DNA from 2 places in the Streptomyces sp. NPDC001515 genome. Region 2 is predicted to be linked to the other one. Evidence: riboswitches for the same ligand, from Rfam matches in the RefSeq annotation. Region 2 holds a riboswitch; the other holds the start of a gene.
What was found. Region 2 has a riboswitch for glycine ahead of gcvP (aminomethyl-transferring glycine dehydrogenase). Riboswitches for the same ligand answer to the same signal wherever they lie in the genome.
Positions count from the first base shown of each region.

Region 1 (3,423 bases), on a different contig from region 2:
GGGCTCCTCCTGCCAGTCCGGTTCGAACAGCCGGACCCGGCCGCCGGCGGCGGGTCCGTCGAGCGCGGTGCGCCCGGCCCGGCAGAGTTCGGCCACGGCGGGCGGGGGCAGCGGCATGCCGACGACGCCGCCCGGATTGACGGCGATGCCCAGCTGCGGGGGCAGTCCACGGGCGAAGTCGCGGGCGGGGGCCACGGTGAACGACATGTGCGGGCCGACGCAGGTGAGGAACTGCTGCTCGGAGCTGAAGACCGGGACGTAGGGCGCGCCCTCGATCTCCAGCGTGGGCAGGTCGAGGGCGCCGGAGTCCGGTCCGCCGCCATTGGGCAGCGGCACCCAGACCTGGCTGCGCCCGAGCACCTCGACCAGCCGGCCGCCCGCCTCCGGGCTGCCGAGCGAGGCGCCCAGCACCTCTTCGAGCTCGTTGGCCGGCCATCCGCCCTGCGAATCGGGCCGGGCCGGTGCCGGAATGTCCACTGTGTCCCTCTCTCACCCCGTGCCGCCGGGTACGCACTCTCTCGCGGCTAGAGATTATCGCCGTACGGCCGGATCCGGATCCCGGCGGCGGACCGTCCAGCACTCGGACGGTCCGCGGTCACTCCGCGGTCTGTGCGTCTGCGAAGGAGATCCGGGTCAGCAGGTCCGCCGCCCCCCGGTCGAGCAGGACCGCCGAGGCGCAGCCGCGCGGCAGCAGACCCGAGGCGGTCTCCCGCAGCAGCCGCCCCACGGCCCTGCGGTGGCGGGCGAAGGCGTAGCCGGAGACGCCCCGGCCGCGGTCGTGCTGGCCCCGCCGGGCCGTCTCCTCGGTGACGTCCAGCAGCACCAGGTGCAGGGTCCGGCCGCGCCGTCGCGCATGGCGGGCCAGCAGGGTCCGCACCCAGGACTGGGTGCCGCAGTCGTGGACCACGACGGAGACGCCGGAGCGCAGCACGCGCCAGAGCCCCCAGTAGTGGGCGACGCGGACCAGCGGGCGGTAGAGGGCGTACGGACATAAGGCGGGCAGCCGGGCCGCCCAGCGGTCCCGGGTGTCCTGGGAGTCGACCGCGCGGACCTCGACCGTGCGCGCGATGAGCGTGGACTTCCCGCTGCCGGGCAGCCCGGAGACCACCACCACGTCGCCCGCCGCGAAGTGCAGGGCGCGCGGGCCGCGCCCGGCACGGGCCCGCAGGTCCCGGACGACGGGCGCGCGCGGACCCACCGCCTCCCTGGCCGGAGCGCCCGGCTGGGCGGGAAGCGCGTCGCCCGCGACCCCCGCGGTCGTCGCGTACCGCTGCGATGTCATCGCCCTCCCCCTGTCGGCCGACCCTCACCTGCCCATGAAGTGTAAAGAAAAGGTAATGCGGCACAACCGTCCGACCCGCCGGAACCCCCGCGGAGCCGCTTCCGGTCCCCGCACCCCACTCTCCCGCACCCCGTGCGATGATGACCGGGTCAACTGCATAAAGGCCGCTCGAATCCGCGCGGGAGAGTCCCGGCCCGAGCCGGGCGCCGAAGGAGCAAGTTCCTCCCTTGAATCTCTCAGGCCCCGTACCGCGTGGATGAGGCAGATCTGAAAAGCGGGCCGCCCGGCGGCCCCACCCAAGGTGCAAGCCGAACCCCCTCGGGGGCTCTCGGCGAACCTCTCAGGTTCCGATGACAGATGGGGAGGGATCGTCCTCGCCGTCATGCCCTGGGAGCCTTCATCCATGAGCACCGCCCCCCGCCTCACCGCCCTCGATGCCCTGCATCGTTCGCTGGGCGCCACCATGACCGACTTCGCCGGCTGGGACATGCCGCTGCGCTACGCCAGTGAGCGCGACGAGCACAACGCCGTCCGCACGAAGGCCGGGCTCTTCGACCTCTCCCACATGGGCGAGATCACGGTCACCGGCCCCCAGGCCGTCGACCTGCTGAACTACGCGCTCGTCGGCAACATCGGCACCGTCTCCACGGGCCGCGCCCGCTACACGATGATCTGCGCCGAGGACGGCGGCATCCTGGACGACCTGATCGTCTACCGGCTCGGCGAGACCGCGTACATGGTCGTCGCCAACGCCGGCAACGCCCAGCTGGTGCTCGACACCCTCACCGAGCGCGCCGCCGGTTTCGACGCCGAGGTGCGCGACGACCGCGACGCGTACGCGCTGCTCGCCGTCCAGGGGCCCGAGTCCCCCGCCATCCTGGCCTCGCTCACCGACGCCGACCTGGACGGGCTGAAGTACTACGCCGGGCTGCCCGGCACGGTCGCCGGGGTGCCCGCGCTGATCGCCCGCACCGGCTACACCGGCGAGGACGGCTTCGAGCTGTTCGTCGCGCCGGAGCACGCCGAGGAGCTGTGGAAGGCCCTCACCGAGGCCGGTGCCTCGCGCGGCCTGATCCCGTGCGGGCTCTCCTGCCGCGACACGCTGCGCCTGGAGGCCGGCATGCCGCTGTACGGGCACGAGCTGACCACCGCGCTGACCCCGTTCGACGCCGGTCTCGGCCGGGTCGTGAAGTTCGAGAAGGAGGGCGACTTCGTCGGCCGCAAGGCGCTGGAGGCCGCCGCCGGACGCGCCGAGACCGCGCCGCCGCGCAAGCTCGTCGGCCTGGTCGCCGAGGGCCGGCGGGTCCCGCGCGCCGGGTTCTCCGTCGTCGCGAACGGTGAGGTCGTCGGCGAGGTCACCTCGGGCGCCCCCTCCCCCACCCTGGGCAAGCCGATCGCCATGGCGTACGTCGACGCGGCGTACGCCGAGCCGGGCACCGAGGGCGTCGCCGTCGACATCCGGGGCAGCCACGAGCCGTACGAGGTCGTGGCGCTGCCGTTCTACAAGCGGCGCGCGTAGCACCGTGGGGCGCAGGACCCCCGCGCGACGTGACGCAGTCCTGTCTCACACCGTAAGACCACCGTCCATCAGCACTCCCCCGCGTACAGGAGAATTCAGGTCATGAGCAACCCCCAGCAGCTGCGGTACAGCAAGGAGCACGAGTGGCTGTCGGCCGTCGAGGACGGTGTGGCGACGATCGGCATCACCGAGTACGCCGCCAACGCGCTCGGCGACGTCGTCTACGCCCAGCTCCCCGCGGTCGGTGACACGGTGACCGCGGGCGAGACCTGCGGCGAGCTGGAGTCGACCAAGTCCGTCAGCGACCTGTACTCGCCGGTGACCGGTGAGGTCACCGCGGCGAACCAGGACGTCGTGGACGACCCCTCGCTGGTGAACTCCGCTCCGTTCGAGGGCGGCTGGCTGTTCAAGGTGCGCGTCGCGGAGGAGCCGGAGGACCTGCTCTCCGCCGACGAGTACACCGCGTTCTCCGGCAACTAAAGACCCCAAGGGACCACCTGATGTCGCTTCTCAACTCCTCCCTCCACGAGCTGGACCCGGACGTCGCCGCCGCCGTCGACGCCGAGCTCCACCGCCAGCAGTCCACCCTCGAAATGATCGCCTCGGAGAACTTCGCTCCGGT
Region 1 is NZ_JBSFHN010000015.1:92,450-95,872, reverse strand. Features, by position in the region: gene ACWCXC_RS17730 (enhanced serine sensitivity protein SseB) at 1-477, opposite strand, end outside; gene ACWCXC_RS17725 (AAA family ATPase) at 596-1,282, opposite strand; glycine riboswitch at 1,452-1,543, shown strand; gene gcvT (glycine cleavage system aminomethyltransferase GcvT) at 1,686-2,801, shown strand; gene gcvH (glycine cleavage system protein GcvH) at 2,904-3,281, shown strand; gene glyA (serine hydroxymethyltransferase) at 3,302-3,423, shown strand, end outside.
Region 1: linked by a shared signal. The riboswitch ahead of gcvT (glycine cleavage system aminomethyltransferase GcvT) and the one ahead of gcvP (aminomethyl-transferring glycine dehydrogenase) in region 2 are both predicted to bind glycine.

Region 2 (3,423 bases):
GAGCGGGACCTGCTCGCGCCCATGCCCGTGCGCACCCTGCCCGGGGTCGGACCCGCCACCGCCGACCATCTGCGCCGGGCCGGCATGACCACGGTCGACGACCTGGCCGAGGCCGGTGAGGCGGAGCTCGTACGGCTGCTGGGCAAGGCGCACGGCACCGCGTTGCACCACATGGCCCTGGGCCGCGACGACCGGCCCGTCGTCGCCGAACGGGACGCCAAGTCGGTTTCCGTCGAGGACACCTTCGACGCGGATCTGCACGACCGGGTCCGGATCAGGACCGAGGTCGAACGGCTCGCCGACCGCTGCGTCCACCGGCTGAAGGGCGCGGGGCGCTCGGGACGCACGGTGGTACTGAAGGTGCGGCGCTACGACTTCTCCACGCTGACCCGCTCCGAGACGCTCCGGGGGCCCACCGACGACCCCACGGTGGTCAGGGAGGCCGCGGCGAGGCTCCTGGAGGGCGTGGACACCACCGGGGGCGTACGGCTGCTCGGCGTCGGGGTCACCGGACTGGCGGACTTCACCCAGGAAGACCTCTTCGCGCAGGCGGCCGGAGAGCGCGCGGCGGCCGCCGAGGCCGCAGCCGGGGCCGCGGCGGCCGAGGCTGCCGGGGCGCACGGGCCCGAGGGCGCCCCGGGGGACGCCGGGGACGGCCGTCGCGGCCCGGAGGGTGGGGAGCCGGAGGAGAGCGCCGAGCAGCGGGCCGCGCGGCGCTGGCCGGCCGGCCACGACGTGCACCACGAGGAGTACGGACACGGCTGGGTGCAGGGGAGCGGGGTCGGCCGGGTCACGGTGCGCTTCGAGGAACCGGAATCGGAGCCGGGCCGGGTGCGGACGTTCCGGATCGACGACCCGCAGCTGCGCCCGGCCGAACCGCTGCCGCTCGTGAGCGATCCGGCGGACTACTCCTCGTGGCCGGCCAGCCTGCCGAAGTCGCGGTCGGGGCCGCCCGCGTCGGGCGCCGAGTCCAGACCGTAGTGGCGGTAGAGCTGGAGCTCCTGCTCCGGCGAGAGGTGCCGGCCCACCCCGAAGTCGGGGGCGTCCTTGATCAGGGCGCGGTCGAAGGGGACGCGCAGCGTGTCGTCGACCAGCTCGCTGGGTTCCAGAGGGACGAAGGCGTCCCGGCTGAACAGCCCGGTGCGGACGGCCGCCCACTCCGGCACACCGGTGGCGTCGTCGAGGTACACCTCGTCCACCGTTCCGATCTTGGTGCCCTTGCGGTCGAACGCCTTGCGGCCGATCAGGCTGCGCGGATCGATGTCGGTCTGCACGGTCCCTCCCACTGGTCGTGGCTGCTCCACAGGCACTACAGAAGTCCACAATCGTGGTCTCGGCCACTCGGGAAGGGAGCCGGGAACCCCGCTGGTAGGCTTGAGACGGCTGCTGACCCCGTGCGGGAGAGTCCTCCGGAAGCCCTCCGGAGGGCGCCGAAGGAGCAAATCCTCCCCGGAATCTCTCAGGCCCCCGTACCGCACGGACGAGGTCACTCTGGAAAGCAGGGCGGGTTCCGTACGGCTTCGGCCGCGCCGGGCCCCTCCCTCACCGACGGTGAAAACCGGTGCGCCCCGCAGGCACCGGTGAAGCTCTCAGGTTGAGATGACAGAGGGGGAGGCCGTTCGGGCACCCCGCGCCGTGGTGCCCCTCGCAGGTCGTGACAGACCAGGAGGCCTCCATCATGACCCCCCGTCGCCCTTCGCTCGCCCAGCTGGAACAGGGAATCCCGTTCGAGCAGCGCCACATCGGTCCCGATGCCGAGGCCCAGGCGAAGATGCTCGCCCAGGTCGGTTACGGCTCGCTCGACGAGCTGACCGCGGCCGCGGTGCCCGACGTGATCAAGAGCGCCGAGGCGCTGGCCCTGCCGGACGCCCGCACCGAGGCCGAGGTCCTGGCCGAGCTGCGCGCCCTCGCGGACCGCAACCAGGTGCTGGCCCCCATGATCGGGCTCGGCTACTACGGCACCTTCACCCCGCCGGTGATCCTCCGCAACGTGATGGAGAACCCCGCCTGGTACACCGCGTACACGCCGTACCAGCCCGAGATCTCGCAGGGCCGCCTCGAAGCCCTCCTGAACTTCCAGACGATGGTCGCCGACCTCACCGGGCTGCCCACCTCCGGCGCCTCGCTGCTGGACGAGGGCACCGCCGCCGCCGAGGCCATGGCGCTGGCCCGGCGCGTCGGCAAGGTCAAGCAGGGCGTCTTCCTGGTCGACGCCGACACCCTGCCGCAGTCCGTGGCCGTCATCCGGACCCGCGCCGAGCCCACGGGTGTCGAGGTCGTCGTCGCGGACCTCAGCGACGGGATCCCCGCCGACGTCGCCGAGCGAGGCGTCTTCGGCGTCCTCCTGCAGTACCCCGGCGCCTCCGGAGCCGTACGCGATCTGCGCCCCCTCATCGAGCGGGCCCACGAGCTGGGCGCGATCGTCACCGTGGCCGCCGACCTGCTGGCGCTCACCCTGCTCACCTCGCCCGGCGAGCTGGGCGCGGACATCGCCGTCGGCACCACGCAGCGCTTCGGCGTCCCGATGGGCTTCGGCGGACCGCACGCCGGCTACATGGCCGTCCGCGAGAAGTTCGCCCGCAGCCTTCCGGGCCGCCTCGTCGGCGTCTCCGTGGACGCGGACGGCAACAAGGCCTACCGGCTGGCGCTCCAGACCCGTGAGCAGCACATCCGCCGCGAGAAGGCCACCAGCAACATCTGCACCGCGCAGGTGCTGCTCGCGGTCATGGCCGGCATGTACGCCGTCTACCACGGCCCCGACGGGCTGCGCACCATCGCACGGCGCACCCACCGCTACGCCGCGATCCTGGCCCAGGGCCTGCGCGACGGCGGCGTCGAGGTGGTCGGTGACGCCCACTTCGACACGCTCACCGTCCGCGTCCCGGGCGGGGCCGCCGCGGTCGTCGAGGGCGCCCGAGCCCGCGGGGTGAACCTGCGCCTCGTCGACGCCGACACCGTCTCCCTCGCCTGCGACGAGACCACCACCCGCGCGCTGGTCGAGTCCGTCTGGGCCGCCTTCGGCGTCGAGGCGGACATCGAGGCGCTGGACGCCACGACCGCCGACGCGCTGCCCGAGGGGCTGCTGCGCGACGACCCGGTCCTGACCCACCCGGTCTTCCACCAGCACCGCTCCGAGACCGCGATGCTGCGCTACCTGCGCCGCCTCGCCGACAAGGACTACGCGCTGGACCGCGGCATGATCCCGCTCGGCTCCTGCACCATGAAGCTGAACGCGACGGCCGAGATGGAGTCCATCACCTGGCCCGAGTTCGGCGCGCTGCACCCGTTCGCCCCGGCCGAGCAGGCGGAGGGCTTCCTGACGCTCATCCACGAGCTGGAGGAGCGCCTGGCCGAGGTCACCGGTTACGACGCGGTCTCCCTCCAGCCCAACGCGGGTTCGCAGGGCGAGTTCGCCGGGCTGCT
Region 2 is NZ_JBSFHN010000068.1:9,355-12,777, forward strand. Features, by position in the region: gene ACWCXC_RS37035 (DNA polymerase IV) at 1-981, shown strand, start outside; gene ACWCXC_RS37040 (PRC-barrel domain-containing protein) at 906-1,274, opposite strand; glycine riboswitch at 1,388-1,485, shown strand; gene gcvP (aminomethyl-transferring glycine dehydrogenase) at 1,679-3,423, shown strand, end outside.